One region of the Streptomyces sp. RLA131 genome, then DNA from elsewhere that is predicted to be linked to it. Evidence: predicted binding sites of a transcription regulator. Region 1 holds the regulator's gene; each other region holds the start of a gene.
What was found. Region 1 encodes HrcA, which represses chaperone genes, less so after heat shock. Its sites were predicted from a motif close to TTNGCACTCNGNNNNNCNGAGTGCNAA; they were not measured.
Positions count from the first base shown of each region.

Region 1 (7,019 bases):
GGTGATCCGCGGCCGGGGCGCGGGCTCGGCCCGGATCTCCGTCACGTCGGCCTCCAGCCGGTCCTTGCCCTCGACCGCCACGACCCGGCCGTACCCGCCGATGCCCTCGCCGTCGGTCAGCACGATGTCCTCGCCGGCCCGCAGGCGGCGTACCGAGACGGCGTGCCGGCCCTCCGCCCCGGTGAGGACGGCCCGCCCGACCGCCAGCGGCCGGCCGGGGTCGGCGATGAAGACGGGGGCGGTCACAGGGCGGCCCGGGTGGCGTCGAGCTCGGCGGCCAGAATCCCGACGAGCTCACCGGCGGGCACCTGCCGGGCCAGCCGGTGGCCCTGTCCGGCCCACAGGGACATGGCCTGGGGGTCGCCGGCCGCGGCGGCGGCCTTGCGCAGCGGCGAGGTGAGGTGGTGGACCTGGGGGTAGGCGGCCGGGGCGTACGGGCCGTGCTCGCGCATGAAGCGGTTGACCAGGCCCCGGGCGGGCCGCCCGGAGAACGCCCGGGTGAGCTCGGTGTGGGTGAAGACGGGGTCGGTGACGGCCCGCTTGTGCAGGGCGTTGGCCCCCGACTCCGGGCAGACCAGGAACGCGGTGCCCAGCTGCGCCGCGTCCGCGCCCACCGCCAGGACCGAGGCGATCTGGTCTCCGCGCATCAGCCCGCCGGTCGCGATGACCGGCAGCCCCGGCACGGCCTCCCGCACCTGCGGAACGAGCGCCAGCAGGCCCACCCCGGCGCAGTCCAGCTCGGGGTCGTCACGGTGGGTGCCCTGGTGGCCGCCGGCCTCGATGCCCTGCACGCACACCGCGTCGGCGCCCGCCCGCTGCGCCGCCAGCGCCTCGGCGGCGGAGGTGACGGTGATCACGGTGACGGTGCCGACGGCGTTCAGCGCGGCCAGCGTCGCGCGCGCCGGACAGCCGAAGGTGAAGCTCACCACCGGCACCGGGTTGTCGATCAGGATCGAGACCTTGGCCTCGTACGCGTCGTCACTGCCCGAGTCCGGGTCGCCGAGCGGGGTGTCGTACCAGGCGGCCTCACCGGCCAGCTGCTCGGCGTAGCACTCGACGGCGGACGGATCGGCGGTCGCGGGCTGCGGCATGAACAGATTCATGCCGTACGCGTTTCTGGTGAGACTGCGGACCTGCTTGATCTCCTCGTACATCGCCACCGGCGTCTTGTAGCCGGCGGCGAGGAAGCCCAGCCCTCCGGCCTCGCTCACGGCGGCGGCGAGTCTGGGCGTGGACGCGCCACCGGCCATGGGCGCCTGGACGACGGGGTACCTGAAAAGATCGGTCAGGGCGGGCATGACGCCATCGTTTCACGACCCCCTGACAGCCGCTGGCCCGGGCAGCGGCTGTCAGGGGGTCGCGCGGCCCTGGCCGGCGGAACCGTCAGCGGCCGTTGAACGCGTCCTTCAGCCGGGAGAAGAGCCCCTGCTGGCCCGGCTGGAACTGGCCCAGCGGCCGCTCGTCGCCGCGCAGCTTCGCCAGCCGCCGCAGCAGCTCCTCCTGGTCCGGGTCCAGCTTGTCGGGGGTGCGGACCTCGACATGGACGATGAGATCCCCGCGGCCGCCGCCCCGCAGGTGGGTGATGCCGCGCTGGTGCAGCGGGATCGACTGGCCGGACTGGGTGCCGGGCCGGACGTCGATCTCCTCCAGCCCGTCGAGGGTCTCCAGCGGACACTTGGTGCCCAGCGCCGCGGCCGTCATCGGCAGGGTGACCGTGCAGTGCAGGTCGTCACCGCGCCGCTGGAAGACCGGGTGCGGCAACTCACGGATCTCGACGTACAGATCACCGGCCGGGCCGCCGCCCGGGCCGACCTCGCCCTCGCCCGCCAGCTGGATCCGCGTGCCGTTGTCGACACCGGCCGGGATCTTCACGGTGAGGGTGCGCCGGGACCGTACCCGCCCGTCGCCCGCGCACTCGGGGCAGGGGGTGGGCACCACGGTGCCGAAGCCCTGGCACTGCGGGCAGGGACGGGAGGTCATGACCTGGCCGAGGAAGGACCGCGTGACCTGGGACACCTCACCCCGGCCGCGGCACATGTCGCAGGTCTGGGCGGTGGTGCCCGGAGCCGCACCCTCGCCCGAACACGTGCCGCAGGTCACAGCCGTGTCGACCTGGATGTCCTTGGTGGTCCCGAAGGCCGCCTCGTCGAGCTCGATCTCCAGCCGGATCATCGCGTCCTGGCCGCGCCGGGTCCGCGAGCGCGGACCGCGCTGCGAGGCCTGCCCGAAGAACGCGTCCATGATGTCGCTGAAGTTGCCGAAGCCCGCGCCGAAGCCACCCGCGCCGCCACCGCCGCCGGCCGCCGACAGGGGGTCGCCGCCGAGGTCGTAGACCTGCTTCTTCTGCGGGTCCGAGAGCACCTCGTAAGCGGCGTTGATCTCCTTGAACCGCTCCTGGGTCTTCGGATCCGGATTCACGTCCGGGTGCAGTTCGCGCGCGAGCCGGCGGAATGCCTTCTTGATCTCGTCCTGGCCCGCGTCGCGGCGCACACCCAGGACGGCGTAGTAGTCCGTCGCCACTTACGACTCCGCCAGGATCTGTCCGACGTAACGTGCCACTGCGCGTACCGCTCCCATCGTTCCGGGGTAGTCCATGCGGGTCGGTCCGACCACGCCGAGTTTTGCCACCGCCTCGTCGCCCGAACCGTAGCCGACGGCGACGACCGATGTGGAGTTGAGGCCTTCATGGAAGTTCTCGTGACCGATTCGTACGGTCATGCCCGAGTCCTGTTCGCCGAGCAGTTTGAGAAGCACCATCTGCTCCTCCAGCGCCTCCAGCACGGGGCGGATGGTCAGCGGGAAGTCGTGGTTGAAGCGGGTCAGGTTCGCGGTGCCGCCGAGCATGATCCGCTCCTCGGTCTTCTCGACCAGCGTCTCCAGCAAGGTGGCCAGCACGATCGAGACCGCCGGCCGGTCGTCCTTCTCGAAGCTCTCCGGCAGGTCCGCCACCAGCTGCGGCACGTCCGCGAAGCGACGGCCCGCCGCCCGGCTGTTGAGCCGGGCCCGCAGGTCCGCCAGCACGGTCTCGCCGACCGGCACCGGACAGTCCACGAGCCGCTGCTCGACCCGCCCGGTGTCCGTGATCAGCACCAGCATGATGCGGGCCGGGGCCAGCGCCAGCAGCTCGACATGACGGACGGTGGAGCGGGTCAGCGACGGGTACTGCACCACCGCGACCTGCCGGGTCAGCTGCGCCAGCAGCCGCACCGTACGGGCCACGACGTCGTCGAGGTCGACCGCGCTGTCCAGGAAGTTCTGGATCGCGCGGCGCTCGGCCACCGACAGCGGCTTGACCCCCGCGAGCTTGTCGACGAAGAGCCGGTACCCCTTGTCGGTGGGCACCCGGCCGGCGCTGGTGTGGGGCTGGTGGATGTAACCCTCCTCCTCCAGCACCGCCATGTCGTTGCGGACCGTGGCCGGCGACACCCCGAGGCTGTGCCGCTCGGTCAGCGCCTTGGAGCCCACCGGCTCCTCGGTGCCGACGTAGTCCTGGACGATGGCGCGCAGTACTTCGAGCCGCCGTTCACTGAGCATCAGCGCGCACCTCCAGTCTCGGGTCCCTTGTGACGCCCTTGGCACTTTGGCACTCATGTCGGACGAGTGCCAGCTTCCCCGCAGCCAGTGTACGGCGCGGTAGCAAGACCCCGGCAAGGGCGGCCGCTCTCCGGGCCCGGTACGGTCATGGTGTGGACATGCCCGACGTGTGGGAACGGCTCGCCCCGGGGGTGGTCCGGCGGCGGCTTCCGTTCCTCGACGTGACCATCGGCGTCGTGATCGGTGACCGGGCCGTGCTCATGATCGACACCGGGTCCACCCTCGCCGAGGGGGCCGAACTGCGCGACCAGGCCACCGTCCTCACCGGCGGCCGGCCCGTCACCGACCTCGCGCTCACCCACGGCCATTTCGACCACGTCTTCGGGGCCGGCGCCTTCCCGGCCGGAGTCCGGGTCCACGGCGAACTCACCCTCGGCGCCCACCTCGCCCGCGAACGCCTCGCGCTGCGCGCCGACGCCGTGCGGCACGGCACCGACCCGGCCGCCGCCACCGAGGCCGCCGACGCCCTGGTACGCCCCGGCGTAGCGGTCGACAGCCGGCTGGAGCTCGACCTGGGCGGCGGCCGGTCCGCCGTCCTCGTCCACCCCGGACCCGCCCACACCACGCACGACCTGGTGGTCGTCGTCCCCGGCCGGCCCACCGTGGTCTTCTGCGGCGACCTCGTCGAGGAGTCCGGCGACCCCCAGTGCGGCCCCGACGCCGCCCCCGGCGCCTGGCCCGGCACCCTGGACGAACTGCTGGCGCTGGGCGGCGAGGACGCCCGGTACGTCCCCGGGCACGGCGCCGTGGTCGACGCACGTTTCGTACGCGCCCAGCGGGACGCGCTGGCCGCGCGCTTCGGCGTGTCGTAGATACGACTGGATACGATCTGACGCATGCGCAGCAGGAGTTACGGTCCCGACCTCACCCCGCCCTGGAAGAAGAGCGCCCCCGCGCCCGAGGCCGCCGCCGAGCCCGGCCTGGTCGTCGAGGAGGCCGCCACCGGCTTCTGCGGGGCCGTCGTGCGCTGCGAGAAGTCCGCCGAGGGGCCGACCGTGACCCTGGAGGACCGGTTCGGCAAGCACCGCGTCTTCCCCATGGTCCCGCGCGGCTTCCTGCTCGACGGCCAGGCCGTCACCCTCGTCCGCCCCTCCCCCGGCGCCCCGCGCACCCCGGCCCGTACCGCCTCGGGCTCGGTCGCCGTCCCCGGTGCGCGGGCCCGGGTCGCCCGCGCCGGGCGCATCTACGTCGAGGGCCGTCACGACGCCGAGCTGGTCGAGCGCGTCTGGGGCGACGACCTGCGCATCGAGGGCGTCGTCGTGGAGTACCTGGAGGGCGTCGACGACCTCCCCGCGATCGTGACCGGGTTCGCCCCCGCACCGGACGCCCGCCTCGGCGTCCTGGTCGACCACCTGGTCCCGGGCAGCAAGGAGTCCCGTATCGCGGACCGGGTCACGGGCGCCGACGTCCTGGTCGTCGGGCATCCCTACATCGACGTCTGGGAGGCCGTGAAGCCCTCCTCCGTCGGGATCCCGGCCTGGCCGTCGGTGCCGCGCGGCCAGGACTGGAAGACCGGCGTGTGCCGGGCCCTGGGCTGGCCGGAGAACACCGGCGCCGCCTGGCAGCGGATCCTCGGCTCGGTCCGCAGCTACAAGGACCTGGAGCCGGCCCTGCTGGGGCGGGTGGAGGAACTGATCGACTTCGTCACGGCCGGCGGTGCCTCTTGACGGGGGGCAGGGTCTGGAACCCGGCGGTCTCCAGCTTGACGCCGAGCAGGTCGAGCGGAACGGGAGCACCGAACTTGAACGTCCGCTCCGTCCGGTAGTCGGCGTCCTCCCCCTTGCCGATCGGATCCGTGAGCACCACGGAGTGGGCCGCCATCGGGTCGATGATCAGGTAGACGGGAACCTGGCCCGCCGCATAGATGGAACGCTTCTCGCCGTAGTCGCGGTCGACGCTGCTCTTGGAGACGACCTCCATCAGCAGCGTGACAGCAGGAGCCGGAATCAGCCGCCCGGGACCGTCGAACGCACCGAGTTCCATCACCACAAGATCCGGCTGCGGCTCGCTGCTCTCGCCCGGGATGGAGATGTCCTGGGTCTGAAGGCGCTCCCAGCGGTCGTGAGGGATCTGGTCCTGAACGGACCGGACGATCCGGTTGTGGACCACGTCGGGCCCCGCCATCATCACGATGTCCCCCCTGAGGAGCTCAGCCTTGAAACCCTCGGGAACCTCCAGGTTCTCGAAGATCTCGGCGACATCAGTGATCAGTCGGTCATCCACAGCGGTCATCTCCGTGGCCCTCCGCTTCCCGCCGCCGCAAGTACGGCAGCAGCCTACGAACAGCGTAGGCAGCCGCACCGCGGATCCGCACGGGTTCACTCCGGGGAGTGATCGCGGCGGGTCAGTCGACGAGATCCCGTACGACCGCGTCGGCGAGCAGCCTGCCGCGCAGGGTGAGGACGGCGCTGCCCCGGGCGTAAGGGGCACTCTCCAGGAGGCCGTCCCTTACGGCCCGCTGCGCGGCGGCCGCGCCGGCCGGCTTGAGGAGGTCCAGGGGGCACCCCTCCACGAGCCGCAGCTCCAGCAGGATGCGCTCGACCCGGCGGTCCTCGTCCGCCAGGACCTCGCGGCCGGCGCCGGGGGTGCGGCCCTCGGCCAGGGCCTGGGCGTAGGCACCGGGGTGCTTGACGTTCCACCACCGCACGCCGCCCACGTGGCTGTGGGCGCCGGGGCCCGCGCCCCACCAGTCGGCGCCGCGCCAGTAGAGCTCGTTGTGGCGGCAGCGGCCGGCCTCGGAGGCCGCCCAGTTGGAGACCTCGTACCAGGCGAGACCGGCGGCGGACAGCCGCTCGTCGGCGATGAGGTAGCGGTCGGCGTGGACGTCGTCGTCGGTCATGGGCACCTCGCCGCGCCGGATGCGCCGGGCGAGCTGGGTGCCCTCCTCCACGATGAGGGCGTACGCGGAGACATGGTCCGGGCCGGCGCCGATCGCGGCGTCCAGGGAGGCGCGCCAGTCGTCGTCGGTCTCCCCCGGGGTGCCGTAGATCAGGTCGAGGTTGACGTGGTCGAAGCCCGCCGCCCGCGCCTCGGCGACGCAGGCCTCGGGGCGGCCGGGGGTGTGCCGGCGGTCCAGGACCCGCAGGACGTGCTGCCGGGCGCTCTGCATGCCGAAGGAGACGCGGTTGAACCCGCCCTCGCGCAGCGCGGACAGATAGGCCGGGTCCACGGACTCCGGGTTGGCCTCGGTGGTGATCTCGGCGTCGTCGGCGAGCCCGAACTCGTCGCGGATCGCGGCCAGCATCCGCACCAGGTCGTCCGCGGCGAGCAGGGTCGGTGTGCCGCCGCCCACGAAGACGGTCCGCACGGCCCGCGGGTCGTCGCCGAGCACCTTGCGCGCGAGGCGGATCTCCTCGACCAGGGTGTCGGCGTAGTTGTCGCGGGAGGCCAGCACCCCGCCGCTGCCGCGCAGCTCGCTCGCGGTG
Region 1 covers NZ_JBWDOQ010000002.1:2,772,355-2,779,373, forward strand. The annotation lists gene RWE79_RS13635 (16S rRNA (uracil(1498)-N(3))-methyltransferase) at 1-246, opposite strand, end outside; gene RWE79_RS13640 (nitronate monooxygenase) at 243-1,298, opposite strand; gene dnaJ (molecular chaperone DnaJ) at 1,384-2,520, opposite strand; gene hrcA (heat-inducible transcriptional repressor HrcA) at 2,521-3,534, opposite strand; gene RWE79_RS13655 (MBL fold metallo-hydrolase) at 3,693-4,406, shown strand; gene RWE79_RS13660 (DUF3097 domain-containing protein) at 4,431-5,261, shown strand; gene RWE79_RS13665 (Uma2 family endonuclease) at 5,239-5,826, opposite strand; gene hemW (radical SAM family heme chaperone HemW) at 5,939-7,019, opposite strand, start outside.

Region 2 (7,019 bases), 830 kb from region 1:
TCCTCCGCGAGCCCGTCGGCGAAGGCGGTGTTGTAGGCCTGGTAGGCCGCCCAGTCACCTCGGAAGTCCTCGTCGAAGACCGGCTCCAGCGGAGTCTGGAACAGGAGGTGGTGGACGAACCAGAGCACGGAGTTCGCGATGCCGTTGTAGGCGGCGGCGAAGGTCCGGGGCTCGATGTCGAGCATCCGTACCTGCTGGCCGCCGCTGTCCGCCGGGTCCAGCCGTCCGCCCTGCGCCCGCGCGACCGCCGTCCGGTCCCCGTCGCCCAGGGCGGCACACACCCACACGGCGTCCGCGTCGGGCCCGATCGCGCTCAGCCCCGACACCAGCCCCCCGCCGCCGCGCTTGGCGGTCAGCGAGCCGTCCTCCTTGCGGAGGGCGTACGAAACGGGGCCGCGGTTGGACGCGACCAGTACTCGGGCGGAGTGCTTGGCGACCATGCTGACCAGCCTAGCCGCGCCGGCCCGAACCCAAACGTCGAGCGCCGCCCCGCCCTCGCGGCTACGCCGCTCTGCGCGCCGCGTATTCGGGGACCGTGAGCATCGGGGGCCGCTCCTCCGTCGCGACGTCGTGGACGCGGGGCGTGAAGCCGCCCTCGGCGCGGTCGAACTGGGTCAGGACGGGCCGTACGAGGTGGCCCCGGGCGAGCCTGAGCTGCGCCGTGCGATAGATCGTCGCGGCCATCCGGCCGAGCGCCTGCCCGTCCTGGTGACGGTGGTGGCGGACACCGACGTCGACCTGGGCGAGGGCGTCCAGGCCCACCGTGTTGAGGGAGTCGATGAGCATGCCGAGCTCGACGCCGTAGCCCACCGGGAACGGCAGCTGCTCCAGCAGCGAGCGCCGGGCCGCGTACTCGCCGCCCAGCGGCTGGACGAAGCCGGCCAGCTGCGGCCAGTGCAGGTTGAGCAGGGGCCGGGCGACGAGCTCGGTGACCCGGCCGCCGCCCGCCGGGACGACGGTGCCGCCCGTTTCGAGGGGGCGGTCGTACATGGCCTTGACCAGCTGCACGCCGGGGTCGGTCAGCAGCGGGCCGATGATCCCGGACACGAAGCGCGCGTCGAAGTCCCGCAGGTCGGCGTCGACGAAGGCGACGATCTCCCCGCTGGTGGCGAGCAGGGACCGCCACAGCACCTCGCCCTTGCCGGGCAGGGCCGGCAGCCGGGGCAGCACCGCGTCGCGGTGCACGACGGTCGCGCCGGCGGCCTCGGCGACGGCGGCGGTACGGTCCGTCGAACCGGAGTCCATCACCACCAGCTCGTCGACGAGCGGTACGGCGTCACTCATCAGCTCACGGCGGATGGTCTCCACGATCGTCCCGACCGTGGACTCCTCGTTGAGCGCGGGCAGCACCACGCTCACCGTCCCGCTCGGGCCCGCCGACCGTTTCGCGGCGAGCAGGGTCGAGAGCGGCCTGCGGTCCGCGGACCACGACCGGCGCTCCAGCCAGTCGGCTACCTCGTCAAGCACGTGCGGCTCCGTTCTGTCGGAGTTGTCCCCCCTCCGGCAGGGCGGTCTGTCGCATCTGTCTCGATGGACGGACTGCCTATGACCAGGTTCGGGGTCGTCGGTTACAGTCTTGAACACGAGACATGACCATCGTATGTCCACGATGATCTGGGCTTGTTACGTCTTCGGACGACAAATGCGGTGGCCCTGTGCCAGTGCGTCACCGCCATACCGCTCATCCAGAGGGGCAGAGGGAACGGCCCGTTGAAGCCCCGGCAACCCTCCCGCCGACCGCGAGGTCCAGGTGGGGAAGGTGCCAATTCCGTCTCGCGGCGAAATGCGCCGCGGGGAAGATGAGGAGAAAGGGCCTCGCCTCCATGGCTGCGCAGACCATTTCCGCAGATCACACCTCTGTTTCCGCCGCTTTCGGCCCCGCTGTCGCGCTGTCCTGCCGCGAATGCGGCACGCGCTTCCCGCTGACGCCGATCTTCGCCTGCCAGGAGTGTTTCGGGCCGCTCGAAGTGGCCTACGACCTCCCCACCGGTGACCCGGAGCGGCTGCGCAAGCAGATCGAGGCCGGCCCGGACAACATCTGGCGCTACGCGCCGCTGCTCCCGGTCCCGGCCGACGTGACCACCAAGCCGAACCTGAACCCCGGCTTCACCAAGCTCGTCAAGGCCGACAACCTCGCCCGCGAGCTGGGCATCACCGGCGGCCTGCACATCAAGGACGACTCCGGCAACCCGACCCACTCGTTCAAGGACCGGGTCGTCGCCATCGCCCTGGAGGCCGCCCGCACCTTCGGCCTCACCACCTTGTCCTGCTCCTCCACCGGCAACCTGGCCGGCGCCGTCGGTGCCGCCGCCGCCCGCGCCGGCTTCCGCTCCTGCGTGTTCATCCCGCACGACCTGGAGGCCGGCAAGGTCGTGATGGCCGCGGTCTACGGCGGCCAACTGGTCGGCATCGAGGGCAACTACGACGACGTCAACCGCTTCTGCAGCGAGCTGATCGGCGACCCGATCGGCGAGGGCTGGGGCTTCGTCAACGTCAATCTGCGCCCCTACTACGGCGAGGGCTCCAAGACCCTGGCGTACGAGATCTGCGAGCAGCTCGGCTGGCGGCTGCCGGACAACATCGTCATCCCGATCGCCTCGGGCTCGCAGCTCACCAAGATCGACAAGGGTCTCCAGGAGCTGATCAAGCTCGGCCTGGTGGCGGACAGGCCCTACCGGATCTACGGCGCCCAGGCCGAGGGCTGCTCGCCGGTCTCCACCGCCTTCAAGGCCGGCCACGACGTCGTACGCCCGCAGAAGCCGAAGACGATCGCCAAGTCGCTGGCGATCGGCAACCCGGCCGACGGCCCGTACGTCCTGGACATCGCGCGCCGCACCGGCGGCGCGGTGGAGGACGTCACCGACGAGGAGTGCGTGGCCGCGATCAAGCTGCTGGCCCGTACCGAGGGCATCTTCGCCGAGACGGCGGGCGGGGTGACGGTCGGTGTCCTGAAGAAGCTGATCGACAGCGGCCTGCTCGACCCGGCCGAGGAGACGGTCGTCCTCAACACCGGCGATGGCCTGAAGACCCTGGACGCCGTGGCCGACACCACCGGGCCGACGGCCACGATCAAGCCCAGCCTCGACGCGTTCCGTGCCGCCGGCCTGTCCGGCTGACCCCGACTCCCGTCTGCCCGACTGAAGGTGAATCCCGAATCATGAGCGCTTCCGTCCGCATCCCGACCATCCTTCGCACCTACACCGGCGGACAGTCCGAGGTGCCCGCCGAGGGCACGACGCTGGCCGAGGTCATCGCGTCCCTGGAGGCGAACCACCCGGGCATCTCCGCGCGGGTGCTCGACGACACGGGCAAGCTGCGCCGCTTCGTCAACGTGTACGTCAACGACGACGACGTCCGTTTCTCCGAGGGGCTGCAGACGTCCGTGGCGGACGGCGCGAGCGTCTCGATCATCCCGGCGGTCGCCGGCGGCTGCTGAGCCGGGCGCTGAGCCCGCGCTGAGCCCGCGCTGAGCCCGCGCTGAGCCCGCGCTGAGCCCGCGCTGAGCCCGCGCTGAGCCCGCTCAGAAGGTGCGCACAGGTGCCCCGTCCTCGGTGGTGAGGGCGGGGCACCTGTGTGCTGAGCGGTAGTTGAATGGCGGTACAGTGGCCGCAGAGACCCTGACAATTCCTTTCCGCGAGCGGCGATTTATCGCCAAATTCACGCGTTGAATGTCGTGTTGGTCAGTTATGTCCGGTCCGAGTTGCCCCGGATTATGTTTCAATTCCCCCTTTTTGTCGTTCTGTTGTGCCCAGAATTCTCGTCCGATTGACCTGTTGCAGAGGGCATCCGGGCAGATACATTCAGCGGCGGTCGACGCGTTCCGGCGCACGCCCCCTGGGCTGTAGGGGGTGAGGTCTGACCCGGGTTCGCGAGGTGCGGATCTGCGAAGGGCCAGTAATAGGGGAGTTAGGAATGGCTCAGGGCACCGTCAAGTGGTTCAACGCGGAGAAGGGGTACGGCTTCATCGCGGTCGACGGTGGTGCGGACGTCTTCGTGCACTACAGCGCGATTCAGATGGACGGCTACCGCACCCTCGAAGAAGGCCAGCGGGTCGAGTTCGAGATCTCGCAGGGTCAGAAGGGGCCGCAGGCGGACATGGTCCGGCTCGCCGTCTAGACCGGCGCGGCATCGGCCACCAGACACGCTCAACGCTCACGCTCAGTACGAGGGCCCGCATCCCGTCCGGGGTGCGGGCCCTCGTGCGTGCGCCCGGGGTGTGATGAGTGCGCCCGTGGGTCCACAGGCTCGGCCGCGGTCGCTTGCACTCTCGGGGGTCGAGTGCTAATCATTAGCGTTAGCACTCTGATGGTGAGAGTGCTACCCAGAACAACAGAAGGACCGGGTCGGCGAGGCCCGTCCGAGTGCCGGCAAGAGGCCGGTGGTCGGCAGGCCGTCCGTCGCGGGCGCCAGCGCGGTCCGGAGCAATCCACCCCGTCCGGGAGGACCACTTCACATGGCCAAGATCATCGCGTTCAACGAGGAGGCACGGCGCGGTCTCGAGCGCGGGATGAACCAGCTCGCAGACGCCGTCAAGGTCACCCTCGGCCCCAAGGGCCGTAACGTCGTCCTCGAGAAGAAGTGGGGCGCCCCCACGATCACCAACGATGGTGTTTCCATCGCCAAGGAGATCGAGCTCGAGGACCCGTACGAGAAGATCGGCGCCGAGCTGGTCAAGGAAGTCGCGAAGAAGACCGACGACGTCGCCGGTGACGGTACGACGACCGCGACCGTCCTGGCCCAGGCGCTGGTCCGCGAGGGCCTGCGCAACGTAGCCGCGGGTGCCAACCCGATGGCCCTCAAGCGCGGTATCGAGAAGGCCGTCGAGGCCGTCTCCGGTGCCCTGCTGGAGCAGGCCAAGGACGTGGAGACCAAGGAGCAGATCGCTTCGACGGCCTCCATCTCCGCCGCCGACCCCCAGATCGGCGAGCTCATCGCCGAGGCCATGGACAAGGTCGGCAAGGAAGGCGTCATCACCGTCGAGGAGTCGCAGACCTTCGGTCTGGAGCTTGAGCTCACCGAGGGCATGCGCTTCGACAAGGGCTACATCTCCGCGTACTTCGCGACCGACCTGGAGCGTATGGAGGCGTCCTTCGACGACCCGTACATCCTGATCGTCAACTCCAAGATCTCCTCGGTGAAGGACCTGCTCCCGCTGCTGGAGAAGGTCATGCAGTCGGGCAAGCCGCTGCTGATCATCGCGGAGGACGTGGAGGGCGAGGCGCTGTCCACCCTCGTCGTCAACAAGATCCGTGGCACCTTCAAGTCCGTCGCCGTCAAGGCCCCGGGCTTCGGTGACCGCCGCAAGGCCATGCTCGGCGACATCGCCATCCTCACCGGTGGCACCGTCGTCTCCGAGGAGGTCGGCCTCAAGCTGGAGAACGCCGGCGTCGACCTGCTCGGCACCGCCCGCAAGGTCGTCATCACCAAGGACGAGACCACGATCGTGGACGGCGGCGGCGACAGCGACCAGGTCGCGGGCCGTGTCAACCAGATCCGCGCCGAGATCGAGAACTCGGACAGCGACTACGACCGCGAGAAGCTCCAGGAGCGTCTGGCGAAGCTGGCCGGCGGCGTGGCCGTCATCAAGGCCGGTGCCGCCACCGAGGTCGAGCTCAAGGAGCGCAAGCACCGCATCGAGGACGCGGTGCGCAACGCCAAGGCCGCCGTCGAGGAGGGCATCGTCGCCGGTGGTGGCGTCGCTCTCATCCAGGCGTCCTCGGTCTTCGAGAAGCTGGAGCTGGAGGGTGACGAGGCGACCGGTGCCAATGCCGTGCGCATCGCCCTTGAGGCCCCGCTGAAGCAGATCGCGGTCAACGCCGGCCTCGAAGGCGGCGTCGTCGTGGAGAAGGTGCGCAACCTGACGGTGGGTCACGGCCTCAACGCCGCGACCGGCGAGTACGTCGACATGATCGCCGAGGGCATCATCGACCCGGCGAAGGTCACGCGCTCCGCGCTGCAGAACGCGGCCTCCATCGCCGCGCTCTTCCTCACCACCGAGGCCGTCATCGCCGACAAGCCCGAGAAGGCCGGTGCGGCCCCGGCCGGCGGCGGCATGCCGGGCGGTGACATGGACTTCTGATCCGTTCGCGGATCGGCAGTGCCTGACCGAGGGCGGCATCCCCAGCGCGGGGGTGCCGCCCTCGGGCGTTCCCGGAATTTCCGTTCCTGCGGCGGAGGTTGACCAGGTCGGGCCACCCCGCCCGCATACGCCCCTGCCTGCCCCGACCGAGGAGACCCCGCCGTGTCGACCCGTATCACCGAGACGCTGTCCCGCCCGTTCGCCCTGAACGGGCTGACCGTACGGAACCGGACAGTGATGGCGCCGATGACCCGCGAGTTCTCCCCGGGTGGTGTGCCCGGCGAGGACGTCGCGGCGTACTACGCCCGCCGGGCGGCCGGCGAGGTCGGCCTGATCATCACCGAGGGCACGTACATAGACCACCCGTCGGCCGGGCAGAGCGACCGGGTGCCCCGCTTCCACGGCGAGGACGCGCTCGCCGGATGGGCCCGGGTCGCCGAGGCCGTCCACACGGCGGGCGGCAGGATCGTGCCGCAGCTGTGGCACGTCGGGATGGCCCGCAAGGCCGGCTCCCCGCCGGTCGTGGACGCCCCGCCGGTCGGCCCGTCCGGGATCGCGCTGGACGGCACGGAGAGCGCGGGCCGGGCGATGACCCTGTCCGACCTGGACGACGTGGTGCGCGGCTTCGCGGAGGCGGCCGCCGCGGCCGAGCGGATCGGTTTCGACGGGGTCGAACTGCACGGCGCCCACGGCTATCTGATCGACCAGTTCCTGTGGTCCGGCACGAACCGCCGCGCCGACGGCTACGGCGGCGACACCGCCTCCCGTACCCGCTTCGCCGCCGAGATCACGGCCGCCGTGCGGGCCGCCGTGTCACCGGAGTTCCCGGTGATCTTCCGGCTCTCGCAGTGGAAGGCCGAGAACTACGACGCCCGGATCGCCCACACCCCGGAGGAGTTCGAGGCGGTCCTCGCCCCGCTGGCCGAGGCCGGCGCGGACG
Region 2 covers NZ_JBWDOQ010000002.1:3,602,657-3,609,675, reverse strand. The annotation lists gene RWE79_RS17275 (alpha,alpha-trehalose-phosphate synthase (UDP-forming)) at 1-440, opposite strand, end outside; gene RWE79_RS17270 (glucosyl-3-phosphoglycerate synthase) at 502-1,467, opposite strand; SAM riboswitch class I at 1,679-1,806, shown strand; gene thrC (threonine synthase) at 1,824-3,116, shown strand; gene RWE79_RS17260 (ubiquitin-like small modifier protein 1) at 3,158-3,436, shown strand; gene RWE79_RS17255 (cold-shock protein) at 3,913-4,116, shown strand; gene groL (chaperonin GroEL) at 4,454-6,079, shown strand; gene RWE79_RS17245 (NADH:flavin oxidoreductase) at 6,242-7,019, shown strand, end outside.
Region 2: groL (chaperonin GroEL) is a predicted target of HrcA. The motif match lies at 4,295-4,321, and genes of this name have one in related genera.

Region 3 (7,019 bases), 2.2 Mb from region 1:
TCAATGTGGCGTCGGTGGCGGCCTTCCTGCCGCGCGGGACGTACGGGGCGAGCAAGGCGTGGGTGGTGAGCTTCACCCAGGGCGTGGACCGGGAGCTGGCGGGCACCGGCGTGCGGCTGCTCGCGCTGTGCCCGGGGTTCGTCCGTACGGAGTTCCACGAGCGGGCCGGGATGGACGCGACGAGCATCCCGCAGTGGGCGTGGCTGGACGCCGACAAGGTGGTGGCCGCGGCCGTCCGTGATCTGGCGCGGGGCAGGTCGGTGAGCGTGCCGGACGCCCGGTACAAGGCGGTGGCGGTGGCGGCCCGGCTGGCGCCGGGCGGAGCGCTGGGGCGGTTCTCCACCCGGGCGGGGCGGAAGTTCGGGCCGTCGTATCCGCTGGACTGACCCGAACCCGGGGCGATTCGGTCATTCGGGCCTAAAATGAGCAAGGGACCGGGGGCCGGGATCGGGCATGGACTCTTGGGAGGCACCATGACATTCGTCCAGATCATCGACTGCAGGACCAGCAGATACGACGACATGAACCGGCTCATGGACTCGTGGGCCGAGGCGACGCAGGGCAGGCGGACGGCGACCCACACGATGATCGGCAAGGACCGGTCGGCGGACGACCACTACGTCGAGATCGTGGAGTTCCCCTCCTACGAGGAGGCGATGCGCAACTCCCGGCTCCCGGAGACCGACCGGATCTTCCAGGAGATGGTGGCGCTCTGCGACGAGATGCCGACGTTCACGGACCTGGATGTCGTCCGTGACGAGCAGCTCAACAAGGACTCCGTGCGCCGGCTGCTGGAAGACCTCGTCGGCACGGACCACACGGCGGCCTTCAACGAGGTGGTCGCGGCCGGTTACGTCGACCACGACATCGCCGACGAGCGGGAGACCCCGGGCGCCGACGCCTTCCGGGAGAAGACCCTGGGATACCGCAGGGCGTTCCCGGACTTCAGGTTCACCATCGAGGACCAGGTGGCCGAGGGCGATCAGGTGTCGACGCGCTGGAGCTGGCGCGGCACCAACACCGGGGAGATGCGGGGCATGCCGCCGACCGGCAGGACGGTCGAGATGACCGGTACCACGACCTTCCGGTTCGAGGACGGAAGGATCATGGAGGGCTGGTGGCACTGGGACTTCCTGGGCATGCTGCGCCGTCTCGGCGTGGTCGAAATGCCGTCGTAGGACAGGCCGAAGGCCCCCGCTCCGGCTGGAGCGGGGGCCTTCGTACGCGGGTCGGGCAGGCCCGGGTCAGTGCGAGTGGCCGTGACCGTGGCCGTGACCGGCCTCGGCGGGCTCCTCTTCCTTCTTCTCCACCACGAGGGTCTCGGTGGTGAGGAGGAGGGACGCGATGGACGCGGCGTTCTCCAGGGCGGAGCGGGTGACCTTGACCGGGTCGATGACGCCGGCCTTGATCAGGTCGCCGTACTCGCCGGTGGCGGCGTTGAAGCCCTGGCCCTTTTCGAGCTCGGCGACCTTGGAAGTGATGACGTAGCCCTCCAGGCCGGCGTTCTCGGCGATCCAGCGCAGCGGCTCGACGGCGGCGCGGCGGACGACCGCGACACCGGTGGCCTCGTCGCCGGTCTTGCCGAGGTTGTCCTCCAGCACCTTGACGGCGTGGACGAGCGCGGAGCCACCACCGGAGACGATGCCCTCCTCGACCGCGGCGCGGGTCGCGGAGATGGCGTCCTCCAGACGGTGCTTCTTCTCCTTGAGCTCGACCTCGGTGGCCGCGCCGACACGGATGACGCAGACGCCGCCGGCGAGCTTGGCGAGGCGCTCCTGGAGCTTCTCGCGGTCCCAGTCGGAGTCGGTGTTGGTGATCTCGGCCTTGATCTGGGCGACGCGGCCCTCGATCTCGGACTTGTCGCCGGCGCCGTCGACGATGACCGTGTCGTCCTTGGTGACGGTCACGCGGCGGGCGGTGCCGAGCAGGTCCAGACCGGCCTGGTCGAGCTTGAGGCCGACCTCCTCGGCGATGACGGTCGCACCGGTGAGGGTGGCGATGTCGCCGAGCATGGCCTTGCGGCGGTCACCGAAGCCGGGGGCCTTGACCGCGACCGCGTTGAAGGTGCCGCGGATCTTGTTGACGACCAGGGTCGACAGGGCCTCGCCCTCGACGTCCTCGGCGATGATCAGCAGCGGCTTGGAGGCGCCCGCCTGGATGATCTTCTCCAGCAGCGGCAGCAGCTCCTGGATCGAGCTGATCTTGCCCTGGGTGACGAGGATGTACGGGTCGTCCAGGATGGCCTCGAGGCGCTCCTGGTCGGTCACGAAGTACGGCGACAGGTAGCCCTTGTCGAAGGCCATGCCCTCGGTGAAGTCCAGCTCCAGCCCGAAGGTGTTGGACTCCTCGACGGTGATGACACCGTCCTTGCCGACCTTGTCGATCGCCTCGGCGATCAGCTCGCCGACCTGCTTGTCCTGGGCGGACAGCGCGGCGACGGCGGCTACGTCTTCCTTGCCCTCGATCGGGCGGGCGGTGGCGAGCAGTTCGTCCGAGACGGCCTTGACCGCCGCGTCGATGCCCTTCTTGAGCGAGGCCGGGGAGGCGCCGGCGGCCACGTTGCGCAGACCCTCGCGGACCAGGGCCTGGGCGAGGACGGTGGCGGTGGTGGTGCCGTCACCCGCGATGTCGTTGGTCTTGGTCGCCACCTCCTTCACCAGCTGCGCACCGAGGTTCTCGTACGGGTCGTCGAGCTCCACCTCGCGGGCGATGGTCACGCCGTCGTTGGTGATGGTCGGGGCGCCGAACTTCTTGTCGATGACGACATTGCGGCCCTTGGGGCCGATGGTCACCTTCACGGTGTCGGCGAGCTTGTTCACGCCGCGCTCAAGGGCGCGACGGGCGTCCTCGTCGAACTTCAGGGTCTTGGCCATACCGGCGGAATACCTCGTCTTCAGTCTTCGTCAAAGACCACACCCCGGGCCCCCGGTCGGTATGACGCGGTGGGACCGGGGCGTGGTCACTGCTGTTCCGGTGGCTCGGAAGCCGGGCCGGAATTACTTCTCGACGATCGCGAGGACGTCGCGAGCCGAGAGGACGAGGTACTCCTCGCCGTTGTACTTGACCTCGGTGCCGCCGTACTTGCTGTACAGCACGACGTCGCCGACGGCGACGTCGAGCGGCAGGCGCTTGCCGTCCTCGAACCGGCCCGGACCCACGGCAAGGACGGTGCCCTCCTGGGGCTTCTCCTTGGCGGTGTCCGGGATGACCAGGCCGGAGGCCGTGGTCTGCTCGGCGTCGAGCGGCTGGACCACAATGCGGTCCTCAAGCGGCTTGATGGCAACCTTGGTGCTGGCGGTCGTCACGATCCGACCTCCCCCTTCAAAGGGCTAACGGGAGTGTCTGTATGGGTGGCGACCTGGTAGGCCCGTCGTCGCGGGTGCCGGACCTGCCCGTCGCTGTGTAATTGGCACTCGGCAGTGCTGAGTGCCAGATCTGAGACTAGGACGGAGTTAGCACTCGGTCAAGCGGAGTGCCAATGCCGCGCCGGGCGCGGCGTTGACCCGGGCCTTCCCCGGTAGCCTGGAGGCGTCACATTTCGTCGCGTTCGCGAGGAGTGCCGCAGGTGACCGCCGAGCCCCTTCCCGACTGGTTCTACCCGCCGCCGGGCGGCTGGACGGTCGACGATCTGGACCGTCTGCCTCCTGACGCGCCCCGGTTCGAGCTGATCGACGGAGCGCTCATCATGATGTCGCCGCAGACCGACTTTCACAGTGTTGTGATGCGGCGGCTGGCCAACGCCATGGAGGACGCGATCCCCGACGAGTCGGACAACCTGCGCGTGGTGACCGAGATGACGGTCAGGCTGGGCCGGCGACAGGGGCCCGAGCCTGACATTCTGCTCGTCGACGCCCCTCTCGATGACAAGCGCACGAACTACCTGCCCGGGGAAGTCGTCCTCGCCATCGAGATCGTCTCGGACGAGTCCGAGGAACGCGACCGCGAGACCAAGCCGACCAAGTACGCCGAAGCGGGTATCCGGCACTTCTGGCGGGTGGAGAACGAGGACGGCAGCCCGGTCGTCCATGTCTACGAGCTCGACGAGGCGACCGCCCGCAGGCCGGCCGTGTACGTCCCCACCGGCATCCACCGGGGCAAGCTCGACGTACCCGTGCCGTTCCCCATGGGCGTCGACCTCACCACGCTGTACCGGAAGCGGCCTCCGCGACAATAGGCACGTGGATCTTGACGCGTTCTCCGCCCTCCTGACCGCCGAGGGGCAGGCCCTGCTCGCCTCCCTCCGGGACTACGACCCCGGCACGGAGCTGGCGACGGCCACCCGGCTGCGCCGCACGCACCCGGCGGGGCTGGTGTCGGCGGCCCTGGGGATGGCCCGGCTGCGGCAGCGGGCGGCGGCCAAGTTCGGCGAGGACGCGTACCGGATGTACTTCACGCCCGACGGCGTGGAGCAGGCGACCCGAACCACCGTCGCCGAGTACCGCGCCGGGCGGTTCACCGCGCTGGGTGTACGGCGGCTGGCCGACCTGTGCTGCGGGATCGGCGGTGACGCGATCGCGCTGGCCCGGGCCGGCATCGAGGTGCTGGCCGTCGACCGGTCGCCGCTGACCTGCGCGGTCGCCCGGGCCAACGCGGAGGCCCTGGGGCTGGCCGGGCTGATCGAGGTGCGCTGCGCCGATGTCACGGAGGTCGCCACACAGGCGTACGACGCGGTCTTCGTCGACCCGGCCCGCCGGGGCGGCCGGGGGCGGATCTTCGACCCTGAGGCGTACTCGCCGCCGCTGTCCTGGGCGGTGGAGGCGGCGCGCAAGGCTCCGTACGCGGCGCTGAAGATCGCGCCCGGGGTGCCGCACGAGGCCGTCGCGGACGAGGCCGAGGCGGAGTGGATCTCCGACCACGGCGACGTGAAGGAGGCGGTGCTGTGGTTCGGCACCGCACCGGGGGCCCGGCGGGCGACGCTGCTGCCGGGCACCGCCTCGCTGCTGGGCCGGGGCCTGCCGGACCCGGCGGTGCGGGAGGTGGGGCGGTGGCTGTACGAGCCGGACGGCGCCGTGATCCGGGCGCACCTCGTGGCGGAGGTGGCGCAGGCCGTGGGCGGCGGGCTGATCGACTCGACGATCGCCTATGTGACGGCGGACGAGCTGCGGCCGGTGCCGTACGCGAGCGCGTACGAGATCACCGATGTGCTGCCGTTCGGCCTCAAGCGGCTCAAGGCGCTGGTGCGGGAGCGCGGGATCGGGGTGCTCACCGTCAAGAAGCGCGGCTCGGCCGTGGAGCCCGAGGAGCTGCGCCGCCGGGTGAGGCCGCAGGGACCGGCCTCCGCGACGGTCTTCCTGACCCGGGTCGCGGGCGCCCCGAGCATGCTGCTGGGGCGGCCGGCGGCTACATCAGGCCCAGGCCGGTGACGAGCATCGCGAGGAGCACGGTCAGCGTCCAGCCGAGCACATGCTCCAGCAGCTTGACGCCGTCGTCACCCGAGGGGCCACCGGTACGCGCGCGGGGCGCCGTCATTTCTGTCATGCGGCGAGCCTAAACACCCATAGCGCCCTTTATGGCCGAAAGTGACCGACCTCATGTGCCGCCTCAGGCCGCCCCGAGCGACTCGAAACGCCAGCGGTGCGGCGGCCGGGCCACCAACTCCGGCGCCGGGGTGGGCAGTTCCGGCAGCTCGGCGTCGTACGGCGCCTCCCACCAGGTGATGACCAGCACACGGTCCCCGGGGGCGGCGAAGGTCTCCCTGCGCAGCGGCGTTCGCGGGAACGCCTGCGCACGCGCCCAGGCCAGGAGTTCGGGGCCGCGGCCGTCGGCGGCGCGGGCCTCCCACATGAGGGCGACGGTCATCGGTGGGCGGGTGCCGGGGCCGGGACGGACGCCGGGGCGGGGACGGAGATCTCGGTGACCTGGAGCGAGGAGTCGGCCGAGAGGTCGAAGGCGGAGGCGGGCCGGCCACGGGCGACCATCTCCGCGCCGAGGGCGGCGACCATCGCGCCGTTGTCGGTGCAGAGTCCGGGCCGGGGCACCCGCAGCACGATGCCGGCGGCGTCGCAGCGTTCCTGGGCCATGGCGCGCAGCCGGGTGTTGGCGGCGACGCCCCCGCCGATCATGAGGTGGTCGACGCCGTTGTCCCGGCAGGCGCGGACGGCCTTGCGGGTGAGGACGTCGACCACGGCCTCCTGGAACGAGGCCGCGACGTCGGCGACGGGCACGTCCTGGCCGTCACGGCGGCGGCCCTCGACCCAGCGGGCGACGGCGGTCTTGAGGCCGGAGAAGGAGAAGTCGTAGGCCGGGTCGCGGGAGCCGGTCAGGCCGCGCGGGAAGCGGATCGCGGCCGGGTCGCCGTCGCGCGCGTAGCGGTCGACGACCGGGCCGCCGGGGAAGCCCAGCCCCAGCACCCGGGCGACCTTGTCGAAGGCCTCGCCCGCCGCGTCGTCGATGGTCGAACCGAGGGGGCGTACGTCACTGGTGATGTCCGGGGCGAGGAGCAGCGAGGAGTGGCCGCCGGAGACCAGCAGGGCCATCGTCGGCTCCGGCAGCGGCCCGTGTTCGAGCTGGTCGACGCAGATGTGCGAGGCGAGGTGGTTGACGCCGTAGAGCGGCTTGCCGAGCGCGTAGGCGTACGCCTTGGCGGCCGAGACGCCGACCAGCAGCGCTCCGGCGAGCCCGGGGCCGGCCGTGACCGCGATGCCGTCGAGGTCGGCGGCGGTGACCCCGGCGGTCTTCAGGGCGCGCCGGATGGTGGGGACCATCGCCTCCAGGTGGGCGCGGCTGGCGACCTCGGGGACGACGCCGCCGAAGCGGGCGTGCTCGTCGACGCTGGAGGCGATGGCGTCGGCGAGGAGGGTGTGGCCGCGGACGATGCCGACGCCGGTCTCGTCGCAGGAGGTCTCGATGCCGAGGACGAGGGGCTCGTCAGCCATGGGTGTCGTTTCCTTTCGGGCTCTGCGCACGGCGCATGACGAGGGCGTCGACGTTGCCGGGCTGGTAGTAGCCCTTGCGGAAGCCGATCGGCTCGAAGCCGAAGCGCTCGTAGAGCCGTTGGGCGCGGGAGTTGTCGACGCGTA
Region 3 covers NZ_JBWDOQ010000002.1:4,974,562-4,981,580, reverse strand. The annotation lists gene RWE79_RS23715 (SDR family NAD(P)-dependent oxidoreductase) at 1-386, shown strand, start outside; gene RWE79_RS23710 (ester cyclase) at 474-1,178, shown strand; gene groL (chaperonin GroEL) at 1,245-2,873, opposite strand; gene groES (co-chaperone GroES) at 2,997-3,305, opposite strand; gene RWE79_RS23695 (Uma2 family endonuclease) at 3,566-4,174, shown strand; gene RWE79_RS23690 (class I SAM-dependent methyltransferase) at 4,179-5,363, shown strand; gene RWE79_RS23685 (SCO1431 family membrane protein) at 5,341-5,478, opposite strand; gene RWE79_RS23680 (hypothetical protein) at 5,542-5,799, opposite strand; gene tsaD (tRNA (adenosine(37)-N6)-threonylcarbamoyltransferase complex transferase subunit TsaD) at 5,796-6,875, opposite strand; gene rimI (ribosomal protein S18-alanine N-acetyltransferase) at 6,868-7,019, opposite strand, start outside.
Region 3: groES (co-chaperone GroES) is a predicted target of HrcA. The motif match lies at 3,453-3,479, and genes of this name have one in related genera.